2 regions of the Aestuariirhabdus litorea genome follow, and region 2 is predicted to be linked to the other one. Evidence: predicted binding sites of a transcription regulator. Region 2 holds the regulator's gene; the other holds the start of a gene.
What was found. The regulator FNR, encoded in region 2, switches genes on or off when oxygen is low (the NO sensors DNR and NnrR bind a similar motif). The targets are predictions, from matches to a motif close to TTGATNTANATCAA.
Positions count from the first base shown of each region.

Region 1 (15,543 bases), 830 kb from region 2:
TGCTGGTCGCCGGCGAGCACCGCCTGCTGGGCTTCAACGCGGATCAGTACGCCGCCTTTTTTGACGCCCAGCCCTAACCCGACTTCCACCCTTGGCAATCACCCTTCCGATTCAACAACAGGACTTCCCATGAGCAACCCATTTTTCAGCTTCGCCCTCGGCATAGGTACCAAAAACAGCAAGGGCGAATGGCTTGAGGTCTACTATCCCAACCCACTGTTCGACCCTTGCCAGGAGCTGGTCAGCCGACTCGGTGAAGCGGTCGGCTACCAGGGGGGCAACCAGACCATCGAGTTGAACCAGGAGCAACTCAACGACCTTCGAGACCTGGTGGCCGACACCACCGATTTCCACGAGCAGTCCGCCATCCTCGATGAGCTGGTCCAGAGTCAACAGCCTGCGGTGGCCACCTTCCTGGAGACCGACAGCGCCCCCACCACCACACCGGAGGCCTACCTCAAGCTGCACCTGATCTCCCACCGCTACGTCAAACCCCACGGCACCAACCTCACCGGCATCTTCCCGCTGCTGCCCAACGTAGCCTGGACCAACCAGGGCGCCATTGACCTCAGTGAGCTGCCCCGGCGCCAGCTGCAGGCCCGTGCCCGCGGCGAGCTGCTGGAGGTCGCCTCCGTCGACAAGTTCCCCAAGATGACCAACTACGTGGTGCCCGCCGGTGTGCGCATCGCCCACACCGCCCGCGTGCGCCTGGGTGCCTACATTGGCGAAGGCACCACCATCATGCACGAGGGCTTTGTGAACTTTAACGCCGGCACCGAAGGCACCAGCATGGTGGAGGGACGCATCTCCGCCGGTGTGGTGGTGGGCAAGGGATCGGACCTGGGGGGCGGCTGCTCCACCATGGGCACCCTGTCGGGGGGCAACGATGTGGTGATCTCCGTGGGCGAAGGCTGCCTGCTGGGTGCCAATGCGGGCCTCGGCATCCCCCTCGGGGATCGCTGCACCGTGGAAGCTGGTCTCTACGTCACCGGGGGGTCCAAGGTCAATCTGCTGGACGACCAGGGACAGGTGGTGGAGACGGTCAAGGCCGCCTCCCTGGCGGGCAAATCGGACCTGCTGTTCCGCCGCAACTCCCTCAGCGGGGCGCTGGAGTGCAAGACCAACCGCTCCGCGATCGAGCTCAACGAAGAACTGCACGCCCACAACTGATCGTGGCTGGGCGCCTGCTGCCATTATTCCGGCAGCAGGCGGCCGGGGGACCATTGGCACCCCGCCCCAAGACAGGTAATCATTGAACGTTAACGGAAGCTGAACTGCTTAAACATAGCGCCCAGCTCGGCCAGTAGTGGCTGCAGCTCGGCGGGATCGATCCAGGACTCCCCCAGATCCGGGTTCAGGCAGTGGTCATCACGGCAATCCTGCAACACAAAGCGCTCAACCCCTTCGCATTTCAGGCGCGCTGCCAGCGCCACTACCTGCTGCGGGCTCATCAACCCCCAGTGCACCGTGGTACGCACCTCGTGCTCCACCCCGCTCTCCAACAGCAGGCGCAGGCTTTGCCAACTCTTGTCGCCACTGCTGGCGATGGTGGTGATGGCGGCGCAATCGGCGGGCAGCGCCTTGATGTCGAGGCCGACCCAGTCGAGCTTCGGCAGCAACTGCGCCAGGCGCTCGGGAATACTCCCAGAACTGTGCAGCGCCACCCGAAACCCCATTTCCCGGACAGTATCAATGGCGGGCTCCAGGCTGTGCTGCAGGAGAGGTTCTCCACCACTGAACACTACCGCATCCAGAAGCTGACGGCGCTGATCAAGGAAATCGAGTATCGATTCCCAGCTCACCAGCTCCTCGGCGTCCACCGCCATCAAGTGAGGGTTATGGCAGTAGTGACAGCGCCAGCTGCAGCCCTGGCAAAAAAGCACGGCGCTGAGCTGCCCGGGAAAATCCAGGCTGCTCATCGGCACCATCCCCCCGACCCTTAGGGGAACCGGAGGAAGGTTGCTGTTGACGCCAACGTCGATCACTGCATGCGTTCTACAAACTGCTTGCGCTCGGCGTACTCGGACTGCTTGCCCGGGTTGAAGGCAGATACCGGACGGTGGTAACCCATCACACGGGTCCATACCTCGCAGCGCTGACGTTCGTGCTCTTCCAGTTTGATCTGTACATCATTGCTCATGGTTGTGCTCCTTCGGTGTTAAACAGCCTGCTTCTGCTGGCTTTGGCTCTTGCGGATCTTCTCGGCCAGTCGCTCCTGGTCGCAGGTCGGGCAGAACTCGTGCTCGCCCTTCAGGTAACCGTGGGTTGGACAGATGGAGAAAGTCGGTGTGATGGTGATGTAGGGCAGGCGGAAGTTAGTCAGCGAGCGCTGAACCAGCTTCTTGCAGGCCTCGGTGGAGGAGATGCGCTCGTTCATGTAGAGGTGGAGCACGGTACCCCCGGTGTACTTGCACTGCAGCTCGTCCTGCATCGCCAGCGCCTGGAAGGGATCATCGGTGTGACCCACCGGCAGCTGGGAGGAGTTGGTGTAGTAGGGTTTGTTATCGGTACCGGCCTGGATGATGCCCGCAAAGCGCTTGCGATCCTCCTTGGCCAGGCGGTAGGTGGTGCCCTCAGCCGGGGTCGCTTCCAGATTGTAGAGGTGCCCGGTCTCCTCCTGGAACTCCTGCATGCGTTCGCGGATATGGTCCAGCAGGTCCACTGCCAGCTGGTGACCCGCCACACTGGTGATATCCAGCTGGTCGGAGGTGAAGTTACGGATCATCTCATTGATACCGTTCACCCCGATGGTGGAGAAGTGGTTACGCAGGGTGCCCAGATAACGCTTGGTGTAGGGGAACAGGCCCGCGTCGATGTAGCTCTGGATCACCTTGCGTTTAATCTCCAGGCTGTTGCGCGCCAGGTTCAGCAACTCGTCCAGGCGAGCAAACAGTCCCTCGCGGTTGCCCTTGAAGAGATAGCCCAGGCGAGCACAGTTAATGGTCACCACCCCCAGGGAGCCGGTCTGCTCGGCGGAGCCAAACAGGCCGTTACCGCGCTTGAGCAATTCGCGCAGGTCGAGCTGCAGGCGGCAGCACATGGAGCGAACCATATTGGGAGTCAGGTCGGAATTGAGGAAGTTCTGGAAATAGGGCAGGCCGTACTTGGCCGCCATATCGAACAGCAGATCCGCGTTCTCACTTTCCCAGTCGAAATCGGGGGTCACGTTGTAGGTGGGAATCGGGAAGGTAAAGACACGACCCATGGCATCACCCGCCATCATCACCTCGATGTAGGCGCGGTTGATCATCGCCATCTCATCGGACAGATCGCCGTAAGCGAAGGGCATCTCCTCACCGGCGATCACCGGAATCTGCTCGCGCAGATCCTCAGGGCACACCCAGTCGAGGGTGATGTTGGTGAAGGGGGTCTGGGTGCCCCAGCGTGAGGGTACGTTAAGGTTATAGATGAACTCCTGAACGCACTGCTTCACCTCGGCGTAGCTCATTGCGTCCTTGCGTACAAAGGGCGCCAGGTAGGTATCAAAGGAGCTGAACGCCTGGGCACCGGCCCACTCGTTTTGCAGGGTTCCCAGAAAGTTGACCATCTGGCCAATGGCACTGGAGAGGTGCTTGGGTGGTGCGGCTTCGATCTTGCCGGGAACGCCATTAAAGCCTTCGTGCAGCAGGGTACGCAGTGACCAGCCGGCGCAATAGCCCGCCAGCATATCCAGGTCGTGAACATGCATATCGGCGTTGCGGTGGGCCTGTCCGATCTCTGGCGGATAGACGTGGTTCAACCAGTAGTTGGCCACCACTTTACCGGAGACATTAAGGATCATCCCCCCCAGCGAGTAGCCCTGGTTGGCGTTGGCTTTCACCCGCCAGTCGAGCTGTTCCAGGTACTCATCCATTGAGGCTTCGACATCCAACAGGGTCTTGCGGTCGCTACGGATCTGCTTGTGGGTTTCCCGGTAGAGAATGTAGGCCTTGGCGGTCTGGAAGTATTCCGACATCGCCAACACCTGCTCGACCACGTCCTGCACCTGCTCCACCGTCGGGACTTCGCGGGTATAGCGGAAGCTGATAACTTTCAACACCTTCCTGGTGAGTTCAACGGCCTGCTCGGAGCCATACTCCTGGCTCGCCTGACCGGCCATCTCTACCGCTTTGAAGATCTTCACGGCATCGAATACACACTCCTTTCCGTCACGCTTTTTGATGGTAAGGGGCAGCGGCTCGTTGATCTGGATCTGGTCCTTAATCATTAATCTGTACCTGTGTTCTGGCGAATTCCGGCGATAAAACGATCAAAATCGACTGTTTGGATATCGCATATTTAGTGTTGTTGATATATATCAACCACTATATATTGTGGTTCTGGGTAATTTACTGAATAGAGCGGCCAGCTTTATTGACACAGATCAACAAATCAAAAACAGCAAAATCCCACGCCTCCAAATAGTGATAGAAACTCATAATAACCCCCAGATAAGACAAGGCCTTACCACTCGTCAACCCCCTCGCAGGGGGTCACCCTTTTTTTTTGCCCGTGCACTAACGGGAAGCCGCTCCCCCGCCCAAACAGGGCTGCAGCAGCGGGAGTCGGTTGATTTTTACGACAGATTAAAAAAGCGCCACTCGGGGATCCATCGACATAAGGCCTACAGGGGGATAGCAAGCACCCGTTGCGCCGGCGCAGAGCTGCCTCCAGACTCCGCGCCGTAGGACCCAAATGGACGCAGGGAGCGCCGGCTGCGCAGGAGCACCGCTGCCGGCCCGTACATCCCTTGTGATCGCTCCCGTCATCCATGACTCCCGCGATCTACGACCTACAGGACGCAGAGAGCGCCGGCTGCGCAGAAGCACCGCTGCCGGCCCGTACATCCCTTGTGATCGTTCCCGTCATCCATGACTCCCGCGATCTACCGCCCGCCCCTGGGCATAAAAAAACCGCACCGGGGGGTGCGGTTCGCCGTGGGCACAGGGGTTCACGCCGGAAGCCCCCCCTGCACCAAAAACCTAGCTGACCTCCTGCCGCAACATATCCAGCGAGGAGATGATCCCCACCACCTTCTTGTCATGGGTCACCAGCACGCGGTGAATATTGGCCTTCACCATAATGGCCGCCACCTTGTGCAGGGGAGTGTTCATGGTGACGTCATAGACATCGGTGGACATGATGTCCGCCACCCGTAGCGAATGATTGCGCTGCTCACCGGCATCGCGCCGCTGCTCCCGGGAGCTAAACTGCTCGGGGGGGCGGTAAAAGTCATCGTCCAGGCGCTGGCGCACCACATCGGTGAGGGAAACCACCCCCGCCAGGCGACCACTGCCATCGATAACCGGCGCCCCCGAGATGCGGTGCTCCTTGAAAAAAACCGCCAGCGCCTCCACCGGCCAGTCGCTGCTCACGGTCAGGACACGGCTGGTCATGATCTCCGCGGCAACACGGTCATCCAACACGCTGCCACGGTGGGAGTTTCGACGGGGATCCAGGCTAAAGATCTTTTCGTTCATGGGGGGCGTTCCACCTTGGGGCCCCGGCTCGGTAATAATACGCGGGGCGACTGTGGAGCAAAGTCTGACCAGTGGTCGCTTTTTTCTCATTGATATGTGTCAAGCGGGGCCCCCGCACCGGTTGATGCATATCAAGAAAGCTCGCAACAGGGTCCCACGAAGCCTGAGGTCCCGCCTAAAGGGAGGCCATCACCCCACCGGTAATGCCTATCACCAGGGCGTAGCGCCCCCCCTTGGCCAGCAGCACCAGCAGCAGGAAGGTGGCGAAGCGCACCCTCATCACTCCGGCCGCGAAGGTAATGGGGTCACCGATCACCGGCACCCAGCTCAGCAGCAGTGACCAGAGCCCCCAACGGTTAAAACGGCTCTGGGCGCGCTCCAGCTGCTCGCCACTAAAGGGAAACCAGCGACGTTCCTGAAAGTGCAGCAGGTATCGGCCCAGCTGCCAGTTCACACAGCTTCCCAGGGTATTACCGAGGGTGGCCGCGCCCCACAAGGCATAGGGGTCCAGCCCCCTGAGCTGCATGGTCGCCAATAGCGCTTCCGAGGAGAAAGGCACCAGGGTCGCGGCCAAAAAGGCGGTACCCGCCAGCAGCAACAGCTCCCCTACAAAGACGTCAAGCACCTGGGGAACTAACCCTCATCGCGGTTGATACGACTGGCAACCGCGCCGCTCTGGTTATGGTACTTGGCGTTGGTCCGGCGGTTGTAAGGCTTCTCGGCGGGACCGCTGAGGGCTTCAAAGTTGATGGCGCCGATGGTCATGCCGGGCTTCAACGCCAGCGGCAACTTACCCCCATTGAAAAACTCCAGCACAATCTGCCCGCTCCAGCCCGGATCGATGCGATGGGCCGTCACATGCACCATCAGCCCGAGGCGGGCAAGGGAGGAGCGGCCATCGAGCCAGCCGACAATGTCGTCCGGCAGGGTGACCGATTCAAAGGTAACCGCCAGCGCCAACTCGCCGGGATGGAGAAAGAAGGACTCTTCTTGCGTCAGCAGGATCTCCCGACTCATGATGGAGTCGAGCACCCGCTCGATCTCCTCCCGCGGCCCGCTCAGATCAACAAAGGGAGCGGTATGATCGGTAAAGACGCGAAAGCTGTTGCCGAGGCGCAGGTCCACACTCACCCCGCTGATCGCCTCCTCCGGTGGAGGGGGTTCGATCTGGATGCGACCCTGTTGCAGTAACTGCTTGATGTCCCGGTCACAAAATCGCATCGCACGCCTCCTAGTCTTCGTTGATCGATATGGTGGGTGCCGCTACCGCCTGTTCGGCCCTCAGGGCCAGGGTAGCCCCCACCTGGCGTGCTACCTCACGGTAGAGGGTGGCGAGCTGGCCATCGGGCTCGGCCGCCACCGTCGGTTGCCCCTTGTCCACCTGCTCACGGATGCTCATCGACAGGGGCATCGAAGCCAACAGGTCGGTGTCGTAAAGGTCGGCGATACGGGTGCCGCCCCCCTCACCAAACAGATGCTCGGCGTGGCCGCACTGGCTGCAGATATGGACCGCCATATTCTCAACAATACCCAGCACGGGCACGTTGACCTTGTTGAACATCTCCACCCCCTTTTTCGCATCCAGCAGCGCCAGATCCTGAGGGGTGGTGACAATCACCGCGCCGGCCAGCGGCACCTGCTGGGAGAGGGTGAGCTGGATATCGCCGGTGCCGGGGGGCATATCCACCACCAGGTAATCGAGCTCGCCCCACTCGGTCTGGGTCATCAGCTGCTGCAGCGCCCCGCTCGCCATGGGGCCACGCCACACCACCGGGGTGCGATCATCGGTCAGGAAGGCCATCGACATCAGTTTCAATCCCTGCGCCTCGACCGGAACAAACCACTTCTGGTCTCGCACCTGGGGACGGGTTCCCTCGGCAATACCCAACATCAGCCCAAGACTGGGTCCGTAGATATCGGCATCCAGGATTCCCACCCGTGCTCCCTCGGCACTGAGCGCCAACGCCAGGTTAACGGCGGTAGTGGATTTACCCACCCCCCCCTTACCGGAGGCCACTGCCACCACATTCTTGACCGACTGCAGGGCTTCCAGGTTGTGCTGGCCCGGGTGGGCAGCTACTTCAAAGCGGACATTAACCTGGGTGTCGGTGACTCCGTCCAGGTTGCTAATAGCACTGCTCACCAGCTGCCCGATGGCGTTGCACAAACCACCGGCCGGATAGCTGAGGCAGATGGCAACCCTGACCTTGCCCCCCTCAATCTCAATCGACTCCACCGCGCCGGCAGCGATCAGGTCCCGCTTCAGGTAAGGGTCCTGGTAATTGCGGATCGCTTGCTCTACAAGCGGACGACTCAGTTCGGACATAGGGTCACTCCATCTTCAGGTTGGGTATCAGGTAAGGTTGGCGCCTAGGGGCGCTCCATCTTTTTCTTTAAATCCAGAAAGGCCTGGCGGCCAGCGGCGGGGTCGATTCCCTGCTGCTGCATACGCTGCTGCATCTGCTCTGAAGCAGTGCGTTCAAGCTCTGCGGCCAAGGCCGCCTGGCGTGGGTTCTCGAGGGCACTGGCCACCATCGCCTCCAGGTCCTCCCCTTCGAGCACGCGGTTGCACCAGAGTTCATAATTCTGTTCGTAAAGAGGAAACGCCAGTCGCTGCTCCTCCCCGCGGAGGGTTTGCCAGCCGGTGTCCCGAGCCGCCAGATAGACCGCAATGTGGCTCCAGGGGTAATCCAGCGACGGGTGGGGGGCATTACAAGCTTCGTAGTAAGCCTGCAACGGCTCCTTCAGGCCGTGGCGCGTATAGGCAGCGCGACACAGACGGTAGATCTCCGCCAGGTCCGGGAAGTACTTGCTGGTTTTGATCGCTTCCCGTGCCACCGACACAATCAGCGGGGGCGGGAAAACCTTGAGGGAAGACATCCACACCCGTTGCGCGCGCTCGCGATCTTCGGCACTGCGAAAAGCGTGTTTGAATTTGGTGGGAAAAGCGTCTTCGAGCAGAGTAAAAAGCACATTGACCGCCTGCGAAAGCTCCTGCTTCTGCTGCGGGGTCAGTTTACGCTCCGAATCCTGGATATCGGCGCGGTGGTCAGATATCGAGGGAGTCTGCCCAGCTGGTGTCTGTAAGCTTTTCAGCTGTTGTCCGATGAGGGTTTTGCTCTCTTTCACTCTGCTGCCGCTTCCACTGATAGATCACATGGTTTTTGAACTTGTTTTGCCACGCCTTTCGAGCCTCACCGGTTTCGAGCCAGTAGAGCTTAAAATCGGGCAGCTGTTCCAGGGTAAAGCTCGGGGGGATACCGTAGTGCTGTTGCAGCCACTCGATATAGGCCACCTCCGGCATAAAGTCTTCGGGCAGCGGCTCTATCGCAGCGCTGGAAAAGGCGGTCGTGTGAGAAGTGGTTTGCAGGGTACGGGCAAACACCGGCGGCACCGGTGCGGTGGCCGCATCGAGTTCCCACATGGATCCCCCAGCATTGAGCATTCGATGATAAGCCTTGTGATCGTCGTTACTCATCACAGCTCCCCCACTGACAACACCCCAAAACAGACTCCCGTTACCTTAGGTCGACTACAGTCAGCCGCGGATCACCCCCGACCCGTCGACGACATTGACTATGCAATCAGACATTCTACGGCCTTGCCGCCAACCTTCGCCAATAGTTTTTTATTAATCTCGGGAGCGCTCCAATTAGCGAGCCGCCGCCGCCAACGGCTCGTGAGGCTGCAGGCCACGGCTCGCGGGATAGAAATGGAGATGGCGATCGGTAGCAACGGATGATCTACCCCTCAAAAGGGGCTATAATCGCGCTCCTTTGCAAACCACCGAACCAATCCGTCCACCAATCCTGACTTCTGTCGATGGCCCCTATGACGCAAAAATCCCGTAATATCCTTGTGACCAGCGCCCTACCCTATGCCAACGGCCCCCTCCATATGGGACACCTGGTCGAATACATCCAGACCGACATCTGGGTACGCTTCCAGAAGCTGCGCGGTCACCGCTGCACCTACGTCTGTGCCGATGACGCCCACGGTACCGCCATCAGCCTGCACGCCGAAAAGATGGGAATTTCCCCTGAGCAGTCGGTCGCCCTGATCAATGCCGAGCGCAAGCGGGATTTCGGCGAGTTCCTGGTGGAGTTCGACAACTACTACTCCACCCACTCCGAAGAGAACCGCCAGCTGTCGGAGTCGATCTACATAGCGCTCCGGGACAAGGGGCACATTGCCCGCCGCACCATCCGCCAGGCCTTCGACCCCGAGAAGCAGATGTTTCTCGCCGACCGCTACATCAAGGGCGACTGCCCCCGCTGCGGTGCCAGCGGCCAGTACGGTGACAACTGCGAGGCCTGCGGCGCCACCTACTCGCCCACCGAGCTGAAAAATGCCGTCTCCGCCCTCTCGGGCGCGACCCCGGTCGAGAAGGATTCCGAACACTTCTTTTTCAAACTCACCGACTTCCAGTCGTTCCTCCAGCAGTGGACCCGCAGCGGTGCCGTGCAGGAGGAGATCGCCAACAAACTGGCCGAGTGGCTCGACGGTGAGCTGCAAGACTGGGATATCTCCCGCGACGCCCCCTACTTCGGCTTCGAGATCCCCGGCGAGCCCGGCAAATACTTTTACGTCTGGCTGGACGCGCCGATCGGCTACATGGCCAGCTTCAAAAACCTGTGCGAGCGCCGCGACGACCTCAACTTCGACGACTACTGGAAAGCCGGCAGCGAAGCCGAGGTCTACCACTTCATCGGCAAGGATATCGTCAACTTCCACTGTCTGTTCTGGCCCGCCATGCTTCAGGGTGCCGGTTACCGTACCCCGACCCAGGTCTGCGCCCACGGCTTCCTGACCGTCAACAACGAGAAGATGTCCAAGTCCCGCGGTACCTTCATTACCGCGCGCACCTACCTGGACCACCTCAACCCCGAGTACCTGCGCTACTACTTCGCCAGCAAGCTCAACAACCGTATCGACGACCTCGACCTCAACCTCGAGGACTTTTCACAGAAGGTGAACTCGGACCTGGTGGGCAAGGTGGTCAACATCGCCAGCCGCTGCGCCGGTTTCATCAAAAAGGCGGGAGGCCAGCTCGCCAGCAGCGATAGCGAAGCCGAACTCTGCGCCGAGTTTATGGCCGCCGCCGATCGCATCGCCGACCATTATGAGCAGCGCGAATACGCCCGCGCCATCCGCGAGATCATGGCACTGGCCGACAAGGCCAACGCCTACATCGCCGACAAGGAGCCCTGGGCCCTGGCCAAGCAGGAGGGGACCGAACAGCAGGTGGCCGACATCTGTTCCGTAGGGATCAACCTGTTCCGCCTGTTAATGATTTACCTCAAGCCGGTGCTGCCCGCGCTGGTGGCCAACGCCGAGCAGTTCCTCAACGTTGAGCCCCTGCGCTGGAGCGATGCCACTGAGCTGCTGACGGCGGGCCACAGCATCAACAAGTTCAAGCCCCTGCTGACCCGGGTCGAGAGCGACAAGGTAGCCGCCATGGTCGAAGCTTCCAAAGAGCTTCTGGCCGAGCAGAGCACCCCCAAGGTCGCGGATACCGAACTCTCCCGCGACCCTATCACCGAGGAGATCGAATACCCCGACTTCGCCAGGGTCGACCTGCGGGTGGCGCGCATCGCCAAGGCCCAGCATGTGGAGGGGGCCGACAAGTTGCTGCAACTGACCCTGGATCTGGGGGGTGAAACCCGTAACGTCTTTGCCGGCATCAAAAGCGCCTACAGCCCCGAGCAGCTCGAAGGCAAGCTCACTGTGATGGTGGCCAACCTCAAGCCCCGCAAGATGAAGTTCGGCCTTTCCGAGGGGATGGTGCTGGCGGCCGGCCCCGGAGGTAAGGAGCTGTGGATTCTGGAACCCCACGAGGGAGCACAGCCGGGGATGCGTATCTGCTAGCCTAAGGATAGGGGTGAGTCAACTGCGGCTCCCCCACCCTGCTTTGCTTAAGCTTATAGTTATTTTGACTTATAAGTGCCAGCCATATGCCTTGTGCGGAATATTGTGCTACCTGATAATAGACAGGATGTGAGCCACGGCGCCTGCGCCGGTCAGCGCTCCCGACCAACCCGACGAAAACCCGGAACTTCGTAATGCCAGAGATCGCCACTGAACTGACCCTGATTCTGGTCAGCGCCGTTTTGGTGAACAACTTTGTGCTAGTCCAGTTTCTCGGCCTCTGCCCCTTTATGGGCGTGTCCAACAAACTGGAAACTGCCATGGGCATGTCGCTGGCAACCACCTTTGTGCTGACCCTGGCCTCGGTCTGCAGCTACATCAGCTTCGAGTACATTCTCAAGCCACTGCAGCTGGAGTTCCTCAAAACCATCACCTTCATCGTGGTCATCGCCGTGGTGGTCCAGTTCACCGAGATGGTGGTCAAGAAGGTGAGTCCCCTGCTGCACCGGGTACTGGGGGTATTCCTGCCGCTGATCACCACCAACTGCGCGGTATTGGGGGTCGCCCTGCTCAACAGCAACCGCATGAACAGCAGCTTTGTGGACTCGGCCACCTACGGTTTCGGTGCGGCCCTCGGCTTCTCCCTGGTGCTGGTGCTCTTCTCCGCCATGCGCGAGCGGTTGGCCGCCGCCGACGTTCCCCTGCCCTTTCGCGGTGCCGCCATCGGCATGATCACCGCCGGCCTGATGTCGCTCGCGTTCATGGGCTTCACCGGCCTGATCAAACTCTAGCGGAGGCGGTGGTCGACTTTCTATGGATATCCTGCTTTACGCCATCCTCGCCATGCTTGCCCTGTCGCTGATTTTTGGCGCCGTGCTGGGCTTTGCCGCTGTGCGTTTCAAAGTGGAGGGGGATCCGCTGGCCGACCGCATCAACGAGCTGCTGCCCCAGACCCAATGTGGCCAGTGCGGCTACGCAGGCTGCCGCCCCTACGCCGAAGCGATCGCCAGCGGCGACCTCATCAACAAGTGCCCCCCCGGCGGGGAGGCCACCATCGCCGCGCTGGCAGACCTGCTGGATGTAGAACCTATGCCGCTGGACAGCGAGCATGGCGAGGAGAAACCCCGCTCCCTGGCGGTAATCCGTGAGGAGGAGTGCATCGGCTGCACCAAATGCATCCAGGCCTGCCCGGTGGACGCCATTCTCGGGGCTGCCAAGCAGATGCACACCGTCATCGCCTCCGAATGCACCGGCTGCGAACTCTGCGTTGAGCCCTGCCCGGTCGACTGCATCGACATGGTTCCCGTCGAAACCAACATCAAGAACTGGAGCTGGGATCTGCCCGTGCCCGCCGAACAGCTGATCATCACCGACGCCGGTCGGGGGAGTGCCGCATGAGCCGTCGCCTGTGGGAGATCCCGGGCGGGGTTCACCCCCCCCTGCGCAAAGAGCAATCAAGGCAGGCGCCCATTCAGCCGGTGGCCCTGCCACCACGGCTGGTACTGTCCCTGCAACAGCACATCGGGGCCGCCGCTACGCCGCTGGTGAAGGTGGGCGACCCGGTTCTGAAGGGACAGAAGATCGCCGAGGCCAAGGGTTTTGTCAGCGCCCCCCTGCACGCTCCCAGCTCGGGCACCGTGGTGTCCATCGAGCCCCATCCGGTTCCCCACCCTTCGGGGATGGAGGAGCTGTCGATCATTATCGACACCGACGGCGAGGAGCGTTGGTGCGACCTCGCCCCCTGCCCCGATTACCACCAACTCGACGCCAGCGAGCTACTGGCCCGCATTCGCGAGGCGGGCATCGCCGGCCTTGGGGGGGCGGGATTCCCCTCGGCGGTCAAGCTCAGCGCGCGCCCCGAGCAGGAGGTGCGGACGCTGATCATCAACGGTACCGAATGCGAGCCCTACATCAGTGCCGATGACCGCCTCATGCGCGAGCGCAGCGAGGCGCTGGTGACCGGCATCGACATACTCAACCAGATCCTCAAACCCGAGGAGGTTCTGATCGCCATTGAGGATGACAAGCCGGAGGCGATCCAGGCCCTGCGTCGCCAGATCAGCGACCAGCAGCGCCCCTTCGAAGTGGTGGTGTTGCCGACCAAATACCCCTCCGGGGGCGAAAAACAGCTGATCCAGATTCTCACCGGCTGCGAAGTGCCAAGTGGCGAGCTGCCCGCTGACCTCGGCATCCTTTGCCAGAATGTAGGCACCACCGCGGCGATCCGTGATGCCGTCATTGAGGGTCGCCCCCTGATCTCCCGTATCACCACCCTGACCGGCGAGGCAATTGCAGAGCCGGGCAACCGCGAAGTATTGATAGGCACCCCCGTGAACCACCTGCTGGCCTTGGCCGGTGTCGATGAGCAACGCCTCAAACGGCTGGTCATCGGCGGACCGATGATGGGCTTTAGCCTCGAACAGGCCCAGGCCCCCATTACCAAGACGGTCAACTGCGTGATCGCTGCCACCGCCAGTGAGCTGCCTCCGCCGCCACCGGCACAGGCCTGTATCCGTTGCGGCGCCTGCGCCGAGGTGTGCCCGGTGAACCTGCTGCCCCAGCAGCTCTACTGGCACGCTCGAGCAAAGGATTACAGCCAGCTGCGCCACCACAACCTGTTCGACTGCATCGAGTGCGGTGCCTGTTCCTACAGCTGTCCCAGCCACATTCCCCTGGTGCAGTACTATCGCGCTTCCAAGGCAGACATCCGCGCCCATGAGGCGATGCAGCAGAAGGCAGAATACTCCCGCATCCGCTTTGAGGCCCGTGAGGCGCGCCTGCAACGGATGGAGGAGGAGAAGGCCGCCAAGCGCAAGGCCAACGCCGAAAGGGCCGCCAAGCTCAAGGCTGCCAAGCAGGCGTCGGCCAGTCAGCCGGCTGCCCCCGCCGACAGCGAAGACAAGGCGCTCAAGATCCAGCGCGCCAAGGTCGCGGCCGAGATCAAGAAGCTCAACCGCCAGCTTGAGGCCGCCGCCTCTGAAGAGCAGTCTGCGCTAAAGGCCAGCATCGCTGCGCTGGAGTCGCAGCTTGAGCTGCTGCAGCCGTCCCCCAGCGCGCCACCCCCGCCCTCCAGTGATGACAGTGCCAGCGACGATAAAGCGGCCAGAATCAAACTGGCGATGGCCAAGGCCGCCGTCAAGAAGGCGGAGCGTGCATTAGCCAGCGCCGAGCAAGCCGGCGCTCCCCTTGAGGCCTTAGAGGCCGAGCTGGCGCAGCAGCGTGCGGCCCTGCAGACGTTGGAGCCTGCTTCTGGCGAGGCCACAGTCCCCACAGGGAGCCGTCCCCCCCCTTCCCGCGCGCCCCTGAGCGAGGCGCAAAAGAAGCTGAAGATCGAGGCCGCTATGGCCCGTGCTGCCCTCAAAAAAGCGGAGCGTGCCTATGCCGATGCGGCCCAGAGCCAGTCGGCCGGGCAGCAGGGGTTGGAGGAGGAGGTGGCGCGCCTGCGTGAGGACCTCGACAGCGCACTCGCCAAACTCGAAGCCTCTGCCGATGCCGCCCCGCAGGAGGCAACGCCTGCGGTGTCGACACCCGCCCCCCAGCCGGCGGAGGATGGGGAGGCCGAGCTCAAGCGCCTGAAGATACGCCAGGCGATGGCGCGGGCGGCGCTCAAAAAAGCACAGCGTGCCCTCGACAAGGCCCCGGACAACAGCGACCCCGGCTTGACCGAAGCCCTCAAGGCGGCGGAGCGGGAGCTGGCGCAGGCCACCCTTGCGCTCGACGGCGCAACCACAGAAACCAGCGGAGGCTAATCGGCAATGGCGCTGTTGCGAGTCAGTTCACCCCACGCCCACGGCCCCGGATCCACCGCCCGCTTGATGCGGTTGGTGATCCTGGCTACCCTGCCCGCCTTCCTCACCCTGAGCTTCTTTTTTGGCTGGGGTACCCTCATCAACCTGGTGTGGGCGAGCCTCATTGCACTGGGCTGTGAAGCCGCCGTGCTCAAACTGCGCAAGCGCCCCCTCGCTTTTTACCTGAGCGACAACAGTGCCCTGCTGACCGCCGTACTGCTGGCGCTTGCACTGCCGCCGCTGGCCCCTTGGTGGCTGACCCTGATCGGCGTCGCCTTCGCCATCCTGGTTGGCAAGCACCTCTACGGTGGCATGGGCTACAACCCCTTCAATCCTGCCATGCTGGGGTATGTACTGCTGCTGATCTCCTTCCCGGTGCAGATGAGCGCCTGGGCGGCACCGGCTGGTGTGGAGGGGGCCATTGGCGT
Region 1 covers NZ_QWEZ01000001.1:1,861,207-1,876,749, forward strand. Annotated here, with positions in the region: gene D0544_RS08615 (ArsC family reductase) at 1-77, shown strand, start outside; gene dapD (2,3,4,5-tetrahydropyridine-2,6-dicarboxylate N-succinyltransferase) at 130-1,170, shown strand; gene D0544_RS08625 (anaerobic ribonucleoside-triphosphate reductase activating protein) at 1,260-1,928, opposite strand; gene nrdD (anaerobic ribonucleoside-triphosphate reductase) at 1,982-2,140, opposite strand; gene D0544_RS08635 (ribonucleoside triphosphate reductase) at 2,159-4,207, opposite strand; gene D0544_RS08640 (CBS domain-containing protein) at 4,962-5,459, opposite strand; gene D0544_RS08645 (YqaA family protein) at 5,635-6,084, opposite strand; gene dcd (dCTP deaminase) at 6,093-6,680, opposite strand; gene apbC (iron-sulfur cluster carrier protein ApbC) at 6,691-7,785, opposite strand; gene D0544_RS08660 (replication protein P) at 7,830-8,432, opposite strand; gene D0544_RS08665 (DnaT-like ssDNA-binding domain-containing protein) at 8,509-8,937, opposite strand; gene metG (methionine--tRNA ligase) at 9,291-11,327, shown strand; gene rsxA (electron transport complex subunit RsxA) at 11,522-12,118, shown strand; gene rsxB (electron transport complex subunit RsxB) at 12,141-12,725, shown strand; gene rsxC (electron transport complex subunit RsxC) at 12,722-15,076, shown strand; gene rsxD (electron transport complex subunit RsxD) at 15,083-15,543, shown strand, end outside.
Region 1: a site for FNR is predicted at 4,288-4,301, ahead of D0544_RS08635 (ribonucleoside triphosphate reductase). Genes of this name have one in related genera too.

Region 2 (15,543 bases):
GCTGATCCCGATCGCCCTGCTGTTTGTTGCCCTCGGCGTATGGATCTTTTTCTGGGCCGTAGACAACGGGCAGTTCGACGACCTTGAAGGGCCCGCCCACAGCATCCTCTTCGACGAGGAACTCCCGCAAAAGCCATCCAGCGGCGACCAGTCCCAGGAGCAAAAGAACCCTACGTCAGAGAATCCCACCACAGAGAGCCCCAAGCACGGTGACTGACCTCTACCTGCTGTTAACGGCTTTTACCCTGGGACTGTTTGGCGGCGCCCACTGCGTTGGGATGTGTGGCGGGATCATGGCCGCCCTCAGCTCGGGAATGGCACCGGGCAAGGGCCGACTGCTGCCCCTCCTGCTCAGCTACAACCTCGGCCGTATCCTCAGTTACAGCCTGGCCGGCGCCCTGATGGGAAGCCTCGGCTGGGCACTGCAGCAACAGGGCAGCCTGGTGGTGACCGGCATGCGTACCCTGGCCGGGGTGATGTTGATTGCCATGGGGCTCTACCTCGCCAACTGGTGGCGGGGACTGGTGATGGTTGAGCGCGCAGGAGCCCTGCTGTGGAAACCCCTGCAACCCTATGCCAGCCGCCTGCTGCCGGTGCAGAGCGCAGGGCCCGCCCTGCTGCTCGGCCTGCTGTGGGGGTGGTTACCCTGCGGCCTGGTCTACAGTACCCTGATCTGGGCCGCGACCCAGGGCAGTGCCCTCGATGCCGCCCAGTTGATGCTGGCCTTTGGCAGCGGAACCCTGCCCCTGATGCTGGGCGCGGGAATCCTCTCCTCGCGCCTCGGCGATGTGATGCGGAACCGGACAACGCGGGGACTGGCTGGTATGCTGGTGATACTATTCGGGTTATGGACCCTTCCGGGGGGCCATCAACAGTGGTTGATGCAGCTGTTTCAGCCTCTGGCCGCCGGCACTTGATGAGAGTCAACGCATTCGACGGAACCCCTGATTAGACTTTACGTCTGATCCAAAGCGGCGATATGGCTCGTCGTAGACCCTGTGACACTAACGACTGAAAGTGGATATTCAATGAGCAACAAGCTGGTTTGGGACCTTGACCTGATCAAGCGCTACGAAGGCGCCGGTCCCCGTTACACCTCATACCCCACGGCCGTCCAGTTCCACGAACTGTTCAGCATTAACGAATACCGTGCCGCGGCGGCCAAGAGTGTCGAGAAAAACACCCCCCTGTCACTCTACTTTCACCTGCCCTTCTGCACCCACGTTTGCTACTACTGCGGTTGCAACAAAGTGATCACCAAGGATCGCACCAAGGCGATCCCCTACCTGGAGTTGCTGCACCGCGAAATCGAGATGCAGGCGGAGCTGTTCAGCAACCAGCAGATCGTCGAACAGCTGCATTGGGGCGGCGGCACCCCCACCTTCCTCAGCATCGAGCAGATGCAGGCTTTGATGGCCAAAACCCGCCAGCACTTCAACCTGGTGGATGAGAGCGAGGGGGATTTCTCCATCGAGATCGACCCCCGTGAGGCTGACTGGTCCACCATGAATGCCCTGCGCGAGATGGGCTTTAACCGCTGCAGCCTCGGGGTGCAGGACCTTGACCGCAAAGTGCAGAAAGCAGTCAATCGGGAGCAGTCCGAAGAGGCCACCATGGCGATCATCGACGCAGCCCGTACCCTGCAGTTCCAGTCGATCAATATCGACCTCATCTACGGCCTGCCCTTCCAGACCGAAGCCAGCTTCATGAAGACACTGGAGCGGGTCATCGAGATCGCTCCCGACCGGCTGTCGGTGTTTAACTATGCCCACCTTCCCGAGCGCTTTATGCCCCAGCGGCGGATCAATGCCGAAGACCTGCCCTCGTCCGCTGAGAAGCTGGCGATCATGCAAAACACCACCGAGCGGCTGCTCGAGGCGGGCTATGTCTACATCGGCATGGATCATTTCGCCCGTCCCGATGACGAGCTGGCGATTGCCCAGGAGTCGGGCACCCTGCACCGTAACTTCCAGGGCTACACCACCCACGCCCATTGCGACCTCGTCGGCATGGGGGTTTCCTCTATCAGCCAGGTCAATGGCGCCTACAGCCAGAACCACGCCGACATCAAGATGTACATGAACCGCATCGAAAACGGTGAGTTCGCCATCAAGCGTGGCCTAGAGATGAATCAGGACGATTTTATTCGCCAGGCCGTCATCTCACAGCTGATCTGCCACTTTGAGCTCGACTTCTCAAGCATCGAAGCGCGCTGGAACATCAACTTTGCCGACTACTTTGCCAAGGAGCTTCAGCAGTTGCAGCCGATGGCGGAGGATGGGCTGGTCGCACTGGACCAGAACGGCATCGAAGTGACCGGCCGCGGCCGCCTTCTGATCCGCAATATCTGTATGCAGTTCGATCACTATCTGGGACAGGAGAGCAATAAGGGGCGCTTCTCCAAGGTGATCTAACCCCTTCATGTTCGTACCTCTGTGGCGGAGGTACGAACACTCCCCCTTCCCGCCCACTCCCGCTCTTCTGCAGCCTGTCTCTGCAGTAGGGTTTTGTTTTATGCCTGATTTCCCCTACAATGACTGCCAACCTGACACAATGAAGGGGCTTGTTGCCATCCATGAGCTCAAAACTCACCGTTAAGCACGTAAATTCCGTGGCCTGCAAGGAATGCAGCCTGAGCTCGCTCTGCCTGCCCATTGCCCTGGCCATCGACGAAATCGACCAGTTGGATGACATCATCAAGCGGGGACGCCCCCTGAAGAAAGGGGAACACCTGTTTCTTGAGGGAGACCCTTTTACCTCCATCTACGCCGTTCGGTCCGGCGCCCTCAAAACCTATACCTCAACCAATGAGGGAGAGGAGCAGATCACCGGTTTCCAGTTGCCCAGTGAAATTTTGGGCCTGAGCGGTATGGACGGAGACACATACCCTGTCTCCTCCCAGGCCATGGAAACCACCATGGTGTGCGAGATCCCGTTCGAGAAGCTTGACGAGCTGTCGGACAAGCTGCCCCAGTTGCAGAAGCAACTGATGCTACTGATGAGCCGTCGCATCCGTGACGACCAGCAGATGATGCTGCTGCTCAGCAAGAAAAACGCGGACGAACGCATCGCCACCTTCCTGGTCAACCTGTCGGCACGCTTCCGTCGCCGCGGTTACTCCTCCCATGCGTTCCGGCTGTCGATGTCCCGCAACGAGATGGGTAACTACCTGGGGCTTGCGGTAGAAACCGTTAGCCGCGTCTTTACCCGTTTTCAGCGCAGCGGCCTGATCGAAGCCAACGGCAAGGATATCAACATCCTCGACTCGGAGCGCTTGTGCGCCCTGGCCGGCGGTCGCCTGGTCGATAAGCCCAAGGACACCGCTCAGTCGCACTGATAGCCCTCAAGGACCCGCAATGATCTTTGATGAATACTATATTAAATCCCTGGTTCGCCCCATTCAGGACTGGCCTAAACCGGGGGTCACCTTTCGCGACATCACCCCTGTTTACCTCTCCCCCAAGGCCCAGCGTATGGTGGCCGATAGCCTGATCCAGCGCTACGTCGAAACCGAGATCACCCACATCGGCGCCCTCGATGCGCGGGGCTTCCTGCTGGGCTCAGTGCTGGCCTACGAGTTGAACAAGCCCCTGGTACTGTTTCGCAAACAGGGCAAACTCCCCTCCGATACCCTGCAGCAGGCATACGATATCGAGTATGGACAGGCGGTACTGGAAGTTCATAAGGACGCCATCCCGGCAGGCGCCAGCGTACTGTTGCTGGATGACCTGATCGCCACCGGCGGCACTCTGTGCGCCGCCGCCTCCCTGGTGAAGGCGCTGCAAGCGACCATCTACGAAGCGGCCGCGATTATCGATCTGCCCGATCTCGGCGGTAGCCAGCGCCTGCAGGACCTTGGCATACCCACCTACACCCTCTGCGCATTCTAATTCCTGAGGGCGCCCCTCTGCAGCGGGGCACCCTTTCCCCCTTTAGCCTGTAAATAGTCAAATCAGCTAAGCCCCTGCAACACCCATAGCCAAAGATTCCAAAAAAAAAGAAAAAACAATCAAAAACAGGCTGTTAGGCGGATGTTTTGTGTCTAGAATCAAATTTACCTGCTAACTTTGGCAATCAATCATCGACGGCAGGCTTCATAGGGACACTGGGGGGTGAACCGATGGGAATTGATGCCGAGCAGCTCGGCCTGCATATTATTCAACCCACTTTGACCGAGTGTGGTTATTACACCGCTGCGGCCCAGCGGCTGTTACTGGGCACTGCCGCCGCCGAGAGCAACCTGGGGGAGCAGCTCTACGGCAAAGAGGGCGGACTGGGTCTCTACCGCATTTCACCGCAGGTGCACCAACAGGTATGGGACGATTACCTGGTGCACTATCCAGACCTCGCCAGCCGCACCCGGGGGCTCGCAAGCCAGCGTCACTTTTTGCAACAGCCCCACCAGGAGCTGGTTTTTAACCTCACCTACGCCACGGCGATCGCCTGGTTTAACTACCTGCGTTGCGGTGCCGACCTGACGGGGGTTGAGGCATCCAACACCCAGGCCCTGGCCGATATCTGGTGGCACTACTACCACCCAACCGACCCCGACGGGGCTCGCTTTGTAAAGCACTACCCCTTAACACGAGCCGCGTAACGGGTCAGCACCGTAGCCTTAGGCGCCGGATACTGATAAAAAGGGGTCTGACTCCCAAGGCCCCGTTTTATGAAAATCCTGCTTGCCCCCGACTCCTTCAAAGGCTCCCTTAGCGCCGCTGAGTTTTGTACCATCGCCCGACGGGCGATACTGGCTCAATTACCCTCGGCGATCGTTCACAGCTGCCCCCTGGCCGATGGGGGCGAGGGCACCGTCGATGCCCTGATTGCCAACACCCAGGGAGAGCGCATCAGGCTCGAGGTAACCGGCCCCCTGGGTGACCCGGTTGAGGCCAGCTACGGCATCCTCGGGGATGGCACCACCGCAGTTATCGAGATGGCCAGCGCCTCGGGGCTTCCGCTGGTGCCACCCAAACGGCGCGACCCCATGCTCACGACCACTTTTGGCACCGGCGAACTGATGCGAGATGCCCTGTCGAGGGGCTGCACCCACCTGATTCTGGGAATCGGCGGCAGTGCTACCCACGATGCCGGTGCCGGCGCCCTCAGTGCCCTGGGGGCGCTCCTGCTCGATGCCGAAGGCAAGCCCATCGGCGCGGGGGCCAAAGGCCTGCTGACCCTTAACCAGATCGACCTCAAAGGGCTGGACCCTCGCCTGCAGGGGGCTCGCCTTGAGATCGCCTGCGATGTGGCCAACCCCCTGCTCGGTCGCAATGGCGCCACTGCGGTCTATGCCCCCCAGAAAGGGGCCGGCCCGGAGCAGATGGCGGAACTGGAATCGGCGCTCGAGCGCTTTGTCACCGTGGCCTGCCGTGACTGCCACCTTCCTGCGGCCCTCTTTGATCAGCCCGGCTGCGGGGCAGCCGGAGGCCTGGGCGCAGGACTCACCGCGGCCCTGGGCGCGACGCTAAAGCCGGGCTTCCCGATCATCGCCGATGCACTGGGGCTGGAGGAGCGTCTTGAGCGGGAGCGGTATGACCTGATCATCACCGGTGAAGGAGAGATCAACAGCCAAACCCTGGAGGGAAAGCTGCCCGTGGGCGTTGCCCGCCTGGCCGCGGTGCGCGAAATACCGGTGATTGCCGTGGTGGGAAACATAGGCGAAGGGGCCGAGCGCACCCACAGCGAAGGGATCGGTAGCATCCACAGCATCGTCCCCGGAGCCTGCTCTCTGGAAGCGGCCATGTCACAGGCACCGCAGCTGCTGGAACGCTGTGTCGGGCAGCTGATCCGCCTCTGGCGCCTGGCTAAGGAGAGCTAATCCCGGCTTACTGGGGTGTAAAGCGGGCCTCGATCCGGAACCCGGCATTCAGGTCCTCATGGATCAGGGTCATCTCCCCGGGCTTGATATTGATGATGCCCTGCGCCGCCATCACCCGGGTTTCAGGTACCTGGATACCGCTCGGCTGGGTATCGAGGGCAATGAGCTGCGAGCGGGCCACCTGGTACTCCAGGTTGGCCAACTGGCGCATATCAAAGGCAGGGTTACTCAGCGTAAAACTGACCCGGAACCCGTCATCCAGGCTGTCGGAGGTCAAATTGGTGATCAGGGTGCCATTACTGACCCCGCTTTCAGCACTCTTGACGTAACTGACCTCGCGTCCCGAAAAGGCTCTGTAGGGCTGATTGAAGCGGTTACGGTACTGATAGGTCTCCTGCTTGCCATCGTAACTGAGGACGAAGTCGATCACATAGCTGTCCGCAGCCAGGCTCCACCCACTCCAGCACAGGGTCACCAGCAGCAGGAGAAAACGGGCATTCATGGGGTACCTCCCGGCCGTTAGCCCTGTAGGCGCTCCGCACAGCGGATGCAATGGCGCGTAAAGGGCATCGCCTTCAATCGTGCTTCAGGGATGGTTTCACCGCAGCTGTCGCACAGCTCATATTCATCCTCATCCATACGACGCAACGCCAGCTTGATGCTGCGCAACTCGAGGGCCGCCTCCTGGCCAATCGCCTCCAACACCTCATCATTTTCCCGTTCCTGTGCCTGCTCTGACCAATCCTGGTTGCCAGGTTTGGTCAGGTGCTGGTCAATGCGCCCGAGGCGATCCTCCAGCTCCCGCTGTTTTTTGAGCAGATCTTCACGCACCTGTGAGTACTTCATGGACTCTCCTGATCATTAAAGGGGTTTTTGCTGCGGTCACCCAGAGACTTTTATACCAGCTGAGCAGCATAGATATAACATTGGACCACAGTCCACCAGTGTAGTTTCCCTGTCACCCGCAACGCTTGATACAGATCAACGGGGCGACGCCACACTGCAGGCGAGTGTCATACTGATCTCGCTCAGGGGGCGCCCACACTGGGCCTGCCAGCCATTAAATGCCTGCTGCACCAGCGCCAGGTCACGCTGGCTAGTGGGCGCCTTGTCGACCACACCCTGGGCTTTAAGGGCCGTCACCACATCATTCGAGAGCATAAAGGTATCCTTGCCCACCATGCGCAGAAAAGCCGCGCCCGAGCTGCCCCCCAGGTGAGCCCCCCGCTTGGCCAGCCAGCGCCACAGCCCGGTAATATCGTTGCAGGGCCACTGGGCCAGAAATCGTCCTACGCTGCCGTGCTCCGCGGCAATATCCAGCACCATCTGGGCATTAACGGGAACAGTCCGCAGCTTGCCCCTATGGCGAATAAGGTCGCGGTTCTGCATCAACTGGTCAATCTGCTCCTCACTCAGCAGCGCCAGCGCTTCCGGCTTGAAGCCCCATAATGCCTCCTCAAAGGCCGGCCATTTGCTGTCAACCAATGAGTGCTTCAGCCCGGCGCGGAAGATGCGCCGGGTGATGGCCGAGAGGTAATCGCTGTCGCTGAGCGAGACCAGCTCGTCATCGGTCGACACCCGAGGAAGTCGCTGCACCAGCTCTCCCTCCCCCCAGCGCTCAAGGGCCCGCTCTCGAATTCGCTCAAACCGCTCCATACACTTCCCTCCAAACGCCGCTACGCGCCCTTACCAGTACAGGGGGCTTCCGCTATAATAGCCGCCCTTTTGAGCAGACCGGCCTGCAGGCCCCTAACTTCACTATGTCCATCGCCCCCTCCAGTTCCCCTGTTCCCAGCGAAGAGAGCGCCAAGAGCGTCAACCAGAACAAGCTGCACAAGCGCCTTCGCCGTTACGTCGGCCGTGCCATCGCAGACTTTAATATGATCGCCGACGGCGACCGCGTTATGTGCTGCCTGTCGGGAGGCAAGGACAGCTTCGTGATGCTCGACATCCTGCGTAACCTGCAGCAATACGCGCCGGTCAACTTCGACATTGTGGCGGTCAACCTGGACCAGAAGCAACCGGGATTTCCCGCCGAGGTGCTACCCAACTACCTCGAGTCGCTGGGCGTTGAGTACCGGATTGTCGAAGAGGACACCTACAGCATCGTCAAGGAGAAGGTACCGGAGGGGAAAACCACCTGTGCCCTCTGCTCACGCTTACGCCGCGGCATTCTCTACCGCACGGCCACCGAGCTGGGAGCGACCAAGATTGCCCTCGGTCACCACCGCGACGATATTCTGGAAACCCTGCTACTCAACATGTTCTACGGCGGCAAGATGAAAGGCATGCCTCCCAAACTGGTGAGCGACGATGGCCAGCAGATGGTGATTCGACCCCTGGCCTATTGCCCGGAGAAGGACCTGATTCGCTACGCGCAGCTCAAGAACTTCCCTATCATTCCCTGCAATCTCTGCGGCTCCCAGGAGAACCTGCAGCGCCAGGCAATCAAGCAGATGCTCAACGACTGGGACCGACGTTTCCCCGGGCGCATTGAAAGCATGTTTACGGCCATGCAGAACATTGTGCCCTCCCATATGGCCGATACCGGGCTGTTTGATTTTGCGAGCCTGCAGACCCAGGAGGGTGCCTTCGCCGACGGCGACACCGCTTTCGACGCGCCAGAGCTCCCCGCTCAGTTCATGGGCAGCGCAGAGTCCTCCGAGCAGCGGGATCCGGCAGCCATGGTCAAAATCGTTAACGTATAGGGGCCCATGGGGCAGTCTCCCCAACGGCAGCAGGCAGGCGCCCCAAAGCGGGGGTAGGCTCTACCCCTCTTTGCTGTCGGCGTCTTTGCGGGCCACCCCGGTGCTCCCCAGAACACCGTAGTCATACTCGGCCAGCTGATTAGTGCGGATCATCGCCTGGATCTCTCGCACGTAATCCTCCCCGCGTGAGGAGTAGGCGAGCAGCCCCTCCGCCAACCACTCGCTCGCTTCGTGACCTCGCCCCACCCGCCGAAAACCGCGCCGCAGCTCGCGCAGCTCATGATAACTGGGTTGGCTATTGATATTGTGGAAGTAGCCCGCCACCGATCCCGCTACCGATTTAAAACGCCTCACCTCGTAGGACTTACCCTCGGGCCGGGAGGCAGGAACGATTCCGCACCCCGGCTTGAAGCACCACTGGCCAAAAAGATTGTTACCCTGACGTGCGAAACGGGAGGTTCCCCAGGCGGATTCGTTGGCGGCCTGAGCCATCACCAGTGAGGGTGGAATCTGGTCGACTCGCATCAAGAGCTCATCCATCACCTGCGGCGGAACAGCAGACGCCTCTTCCACCTCCCAGTTCACCCTGTACTTCCGGGCCAGGTCGCTCAGCCACCTCAGCTCCCGATCGTTGGGCTCTTTCTCTCGCAACGCCAACAGCCTGGAGCGTGTCTCTGCTATCTGGCGGTTCTGCTCGACAATAAAGGGGTACAGAAAATCGAAAAATCGGCGTTTCTTCTCACCAACATCGGCAATCTGGTTGAAGTCCGGTAACGGCTTCCCCAGCAACGCCGAAGAGGACACCGCCCCCTCACCAGAGACCCCCTCCGGCGCACCGTAGTAGGTGGTCGCCGCCCACCAGCAACCCACCGCAATCACACATACCCGTAGACCTTGTTGCATCAAGCACCCTGTGCGTTCCCTTACAGAGCCCAATATGGTACCGCGGCACAGCTTAATCAAGTCTTGCTGGTGAGGGGCAGCGCTTTCCCATCAGCGGTCCAGCGACTACAATGCAGCTTTTCTGCAATGGACCCGAGCATGACCCAGGACAGCCCCTTCAGCCCCGCGCTGGAAACCTTTTTTGGCTCCGAGCAACTTCCCGAAGACGCGCTGGACCTGATGGAAGCCCATGGCTTCCTCACCGCTCTCAACATCGGACCCCAGGCGATGGAGCCCCCCCAATGGCTCGCCGAGCTGTTTGGAGGCGCTATCCCGGACTCTGCAGAGGGCTCCGAGGCCTGTAACGAGCTGGTCAACCTGAAAGCCGCCATTCACCGCACGCTATACTCCGATAGCGACCTGCTACTGCCCTGCACACTGGAGGCCGACGAGGCGCTTGACGACTCCGACCTCCGTAGCTGGTGCATTGGCTTTGTAGCGGCTCACCTGCTGGACGAGGAGCGCTGGTATGAACGCGATGAGCAACTGGCCAGTGAGCTGCTGCTGCCCTTGCTGGTGCTCTCCGGACTGCTCGAAGAGGAGAGCGAGGAGTTTGCAGAGATGGCCGCCGACCGTGGGCTGGTGGAAGATATGGCACAACAACTGCCCCAGGTGCTGACCGAACTTTATCTGCTTTACCAGGCCCCGGAGGAGAAGCCAGGTTTCGACAAGTCCGCTCGGGGAGCCAGTAAAGGAAGCCCCCGTAACGGGAAAAAGAGCGCTGGCAAACGCCGCAACGGCTAGTGATGAGGGCCGGGGCGGGGGTCGCCCCTGCCCTGCTGCAGGAGACAGCGTCCCGCTCCCCATTGAATCATCCTCGACACCTTACAACCCCGATCCCGGTACCCTGCCAAGAAACCATCTCCGATTGGCAAGGTTTTGATGACAGTCACACCCCCTTACCGGCAGAGGCGAAAGCGGGGAAATTGAAATGGCAGGGAGAAACCACATAGGGTAAATTTAGGAGATCAGGTAGCCAAGGACTCCGCACCACCATGTCAACCATGCTGTACGAACTCTCTTTTAGTGGCGAACTGGTGGCCGGCGCCGATCCGGCCCAGGCAAGGGAGAATCTCGGAAAACTCTTCAAGGCCAATGCGGCCCAGTTGGATCGTCTCTTTTCCGGCCAGCGGGTGATCATCAAGAACAACCTGGAGCTCCCTGCGGGACGAAAATACCTGCAGGCCTTTAACAAGGCGGGCGTTAAGGGTCACCTGTTTGATATGGCAACCGGTCGCGAGTGGATAGACCCCCTGGCCGCTGCGCCGGTGGACGAACCCCCAGTCTCTGCAAACGAAACACGACCACAGCCTACCCCTGCTCGCGCCGACTTTGGCACCCGCGCCGAATCAGCCGCAGCACGTCCGGCACAGGCTTTGGTGGGGACGGCCAGCGCCCAGGTGGAGGTGGCGACCCCTGGTTGGGATATCGCTCCGACCGGGGCTGACATGCAGGACAGTTACGAGCACAACGACCCGGAAGCCCCCGACACCAGCCACCTCTCACTGCGTCCGATGAAGGGTAACCTGGTCGACCCGGAACCCCGCAACGATCCCCCTCCCCCGGATACCAGTCACCTCCGACTGGAGGAATAAACCCCAAAAAAAACGGCGCCAGCGCCGTTTTTTTTGCCGCACCACCAGCCGGCGGTTAAAGGGTGATACGGGCCGCCTTCATCGCATCTACCTCCGCCTCGCTATAGCCCAGCGAGCGCAGCACCCGGCCACCGTCACTTCCCAATGCCCCCCCTACCCGCGTGGGACGGGAATGGCTGCGGGAAAAACGCAGTGGGCTGGCGGGCTGGGGTTGCAGGCTACCATCCTCCCGGGGGACCTCCACCACCATCTCCCGGGCAACCAGCTGTGGATGCTGACTCGCCTCCGCCAGTGACAACACCGGCTCTACACAGGCATCCAGGGCGGCAAAGCGCTCGCACCAGTAGGCGAAATCCTGGTCGGCAAAGGCCTCCGAGAGGCGCTGTTTGATCTGCTGCTGCACCCTTGGGTCGGGTGAGAGTCCCTGGCTGGCGAACTCCTCGCATCCCAGCGCCTGGCAGAGCTGGGCCATAAACTGCGGCTCCAGGCTACCCACCGCAAAATAGCGCCCATCGCGGGTGCGGTAGTAGTCGTAGAAACTACCGCCATTGAGGGCGGTGCTCTCCAGCTCCGCCTCGACGCCGCCACCCAGCCAAGCGGCCCCCGCCATGGCGTTCATGGCAAAGCTGGCATCGGTCATACTGATATCGATGGACTGCCCCTCACCACTGCCCTGACGCTCGATCACCGCCGCCAGAATCCCCATCACCGCGTGGAAACTACCGCCACCGACATCCGCTACCTGGACCCCGATCGGGCAAGGTCCGGTGTCGCGTCGGCCGGTATAGCTGCTGACCCCGGCGGTAGCCAGGTAATTGATGTCATGACCGGCACGGTCACGATAGGGCCCGGTCTGGCCGTAGCCGGTCACCGAGCAGTAGATGAGGCGCGGATTGATCGCGCGCAGGGTTTCGTAGTCGAGCCCCAGGCGAGCCATAACGCCGGGACGGAACTGTTCCACCAAAATATCGTACTCCAGCACCAGTCGCTTCACGACCTCAACGGCCTCGGGCTGTTTCAGGTCCAGCGCCAGGGAGGCTTTACCCCGGTTAAGGTAGGCATGAGCGGTGGAGGTTCCGGCATCCATCGGCGGTAACAGCTTCACCAGGTCGGGACGGGTCGGCGACTCGATGCGCAAGACATCGGCCCCCATGTCGGCCAACATCATGGTGGCATAGGGTCCGGGTAACAGGGTTGAAAAATCGAGGACCTTGAGGCCCTTTAACGCTCCATTCATTGTTTACGGCGACTCCCATTCTACGGTTCCGGTACGGGGTGATTCGATCCAGCTCTGGTAGACCTCCTCCACCCGGTTACGTTTGATCTTCAGGGTCGGTGTCATCATCCCATTTTCGATGGTCCAGGGGTCGGCGGCAATCAGCAGGGCATCGGTCTGCTCATGATGCTCCACCCGTCGATTTACCGCCTGGCGGGTTTTTTCCAGCTGCGCCTCGACCGTCGCCCGGGGCTGTTGATTACCCATCTCCGACAGCTCAACCACCGCCACCGGCTGCGCCAGGCTGCGCCCGACCAGGCAGACCTGTTCCACCAACTCGTTTTCACTGATCAGGCTCTCGATAGGCGCCGGCGAGACAAACTTCCCTTTCGAGGTTTTAAAGCTGTCCTTGATACGGCCGGTGATGCGCAAAAATCCATCGGCATCAATCTCACCCTGGTCGCCAGTATGGTAAAACCCACCCTGCAACACCTCATCGGTTTTCTCCCGGTCAAGGTAGTAGCCCAGCATCAACGCGCGACTGCGAAACAGGATCTCCCCCTGAGCGGATATCTTCACCTCGTTGTGGGGCATGACCTGAATATGCCCGAGGGTACCACGACGGTAACGCTTAGGCAGGTTGATCACCCCGTAGGCCATGTTCTCGGTCATGCCATAGCCCTCGCTGATGCGAATGCCGATGCGCTGGTACCAGTCGAGCAATGCCATGGCGATGGGCGCAGCCCCTGAAACCACCACCCGTGCCCGCGACAACCCCAGCTGGGTACGTATTTTACGCGCAACCAGAGACCCCAGAATCGGTATCCTCAGCAAGCGGTTCAAGCGCGCCTGTGGCAGCTTTTGTAGTACGCCCAACTGGAATTTGGTCCATAACCTGGGCACCGCAAAGAAGATGGTTGGCTGCACCGCTACCAGGTCCTGGGCAAAGCTCTCCAGTGAGGCGGGAAAGGAGACCTGGGCACCGGCGTAGAGGCTATTGCCCTCCACAAAAAAGCGCTCCGCAATGTGAGACAGCGGCAGGAAGGAGAAGAAGTGATCGCTCTGCTTGAGGGGTAAAAAGCTGACCGCGTGGGTACAGGCGAAGCCAAAGTTACCGAAACTGTGCATCACCCCTTTGGGGTTGCCGGTGGTACCCGAGGTGTAGACGATAGTCATCAGCTCATCACTGTCGGGTAAGGGGGATGCCTCCATCGGCTCATAGAGCCGCAGCAGGTCGTCCCATTGATGGTCTGCCGGCATCGTCTCGTAAGGCAGGGCAATTCGAATCAGGGTACCGGGTATCCCCGCCTCCATGGAATCCCAGTCATCGAGGCGACCGACAAAGATCGCCCGGGCATCGCAATGGTGCAGGGTATAGGCGATGGTATCGGCATGCTGGGAGGGGTAAAGCGGTACACTGACGTAACCAGCCAGCATGATCGCGAGGTCGGCAATCAGCCATTCGGCGCAGTTTTTCGACAGCAGCGCGATCCGGGCGCCCGGCTCAAACCCTTTATCCTTAAGGGCACTGGCCATGGTTCGGGCCTGCTGGCCCACCTCCTTCCAACTCAGCTCACGGAAGCCCTCACCCGTGGACTGGCGCAGGTAAACCCGGTCGGGACAACTGCGCTCCCAGTGATAGAACATCTCCAGTGGGGTCTTGTAACTCTGTAACGGCTCCGACTGCCCCTCACCGGTCTCCACAACGGCCTGACTCATGCTGCCTCCGTTTATTTTTTTTGTGTAACAGCGAAGGCCAACTTACCAAGCAAGTGCTTGGTTGGCAAGAAGAGAGCCTTCTGTTGCGGGTTACAGCGACCAAAACCGACGAAAAGCGGAGAGTACAATAAGGTTGTTGAAACGGACCGAGTGGTCCTGCCGGCCGCTCAGGTGCTCCTCCCACATACGCCGCAGGGCATCCAGATTGTAGATCCCCTCAGCCATTTGCGGGTCCATCAGGCGCTTGAAAAACCACTCGGTGTCCTGGCGAATGTCCTCGTCATGGTGCACCAGCAGACCCCGGTTGTGCGGTCCCAGCCAGCCTCCGCTGGCCGCCACCAGCCCGCGCCCCCCCCCCCTGAGCAGAAGGTTCAGGCGCCAACGTGCCCCCTCGGAGAGATTGCTTTGGAGCACCCGCTGGCGCAGGCCACCGATCAGGTCCAGCCGTGCCCCACCCGAGCCGGCCTGCAGTGGTTGCAGCCGGCTACTCCCCGCCACTGGCAGGGCCGCGAGGGTTGGGGAGATACGCTCGATCAGGGAGCGGTACGCCCGTTGCTGCTCCTTCCAATGGGCGGGCATATTGAGCCAGTTGCGCACCAGCTCATAATCACACAGGGGAGCACAGACACGAAAACGAGTTTCCAACACATTTAACTGGTAACTGACGTAGCGCCGCTGTCGGTGCCAGAACTCGAGCAGCTGCGCCTTGTCGGCAAAGGTGTCGGCACAGGCACTGTCAAAGGCCTCCAGCATGGTCTGTTGCAAGCGCTCATAACCCTCTCGCACCTGCGGGTGAACCACCACCGCCTCGAGATCCCGGGCGCTGAACCCCTTTCTGACGTAAAGCTTTTGCCACAGGTACTGCAGGGAGCGGTCACGGCCCTCCTGCGGGTGAAGTCGTTTCTTGGAGGAGATCCAGTCACCCGCATAACCACTGACCAGGGTACTTCCTTCAACCCCCGCCTCCAGCAGGCGGAACAGGGGGAAAGCCTCAATAGAGATTTCGCCATCAGCGAGGGTTAATGCCTGCGCCTGATAACGCTGGTAAAGCCGCGCGGGCAGGTCCAGCCGCTGGTGTCGAATCCCCAGCGTTTTCGCCACCCGTCGGCCGATGCGCCGATCGTAACTGTGGGCGTGGCCGTAACTGAAACTATGGGTCATGGGTCGCAGCGCCGCCGGCAACAGCCCGGCCAGCAGACGGGAATCCAACCCACCGGAAAGGGGCAGTGTCAGCTCGTCACTCTCCCCGACCTGACGCTGTAGCGCGTGTTCCAGCAGTGGCTGTAATGCCTCAGCCCCCCCCTCCAGGTCACCACGGGTGGGGTCGATGGAGGGTGCCCAGTAGCAGCGCTGGGTATAGCCCTCGGGCCCCCAACTCAGATGGGCTGCCGGGGCAATAAGGCGTACGCCCTCCAGCAGGCTGTGTTCGTCACACAAATGGCTGGTGATCAATAGCTGGGCCGCCCCGTAGGGATCGAGCCGGGGATGAAAAGCCCTCACATGGCGCAGGGCGCTCAGATGGCTGCAAAACAGCCGGCAATCCTT
Region 2 covers NZ_QWEZ01000001.1:1,026,339-1,041,881, reverse strand. Annotated here, with positions in the region: gene ccoS (cbb3-type cytochrome oxidase assembly protein CcoS) at 1-217, shown strand, start outside; gene D0544_RS04935 (sulfite exporter TauE/SafE family protein) at 210-917, shown strand; gene hemN (oxygen-independent coproporphyrinogen III oxidase) at 1,029-2,414, shown strand; gene fnr (fumarate/nitrate reduction transcriptional regulator Fnr) at 2,576-3,337, shown strand; gene D0544_RS04920 (adenine phosphoribosyltransferase) at 3,357-3,890, shown strand; gene D0544_RS04915 (hypothetical protein) at 4,121-4,597, shown strand; gene D0544_RS04910 (glycerate kinase) at 4,667-5,818, shown strand; gene D0544_RS04905 (hypothetical protein) at 5,826-6,320, opposite strand; gene D0544_RS04900 (TraR/DksA family transcriptional regulator) at 6,338-6,664, opposite strand; gene D0544_RS04895 (DNA-3-methyladenine glycosylase I) at 6,800-7,474, opposite strand; gene ttcA (tRNA 2-thiocytidine(32) synthetase TtcA) at 7,579-8,526, shown strand; gene D0544_RS04885 (glucosaminidase domain-containing protein) at 8,587-9,429, opposite strand; gene D0544_RS04880 (YecA/YgfB family protein) at 9,568-10,212, shown strand; gene D0544_RS04875 (hypothetical protein) at 10,464-11,063, shown strand; gene D0544_RS04870 (CaiB/BaiF CoA transferase family protein) at 11,119-12,300, opposite strand; gene D0544_RS04865 (AMP-binding protein) at 12,304-13,998, opposite strand; gene D0544_RS04860 (asparagine synthase-related protein) at 14,089-15,543, opposite strand, start outside.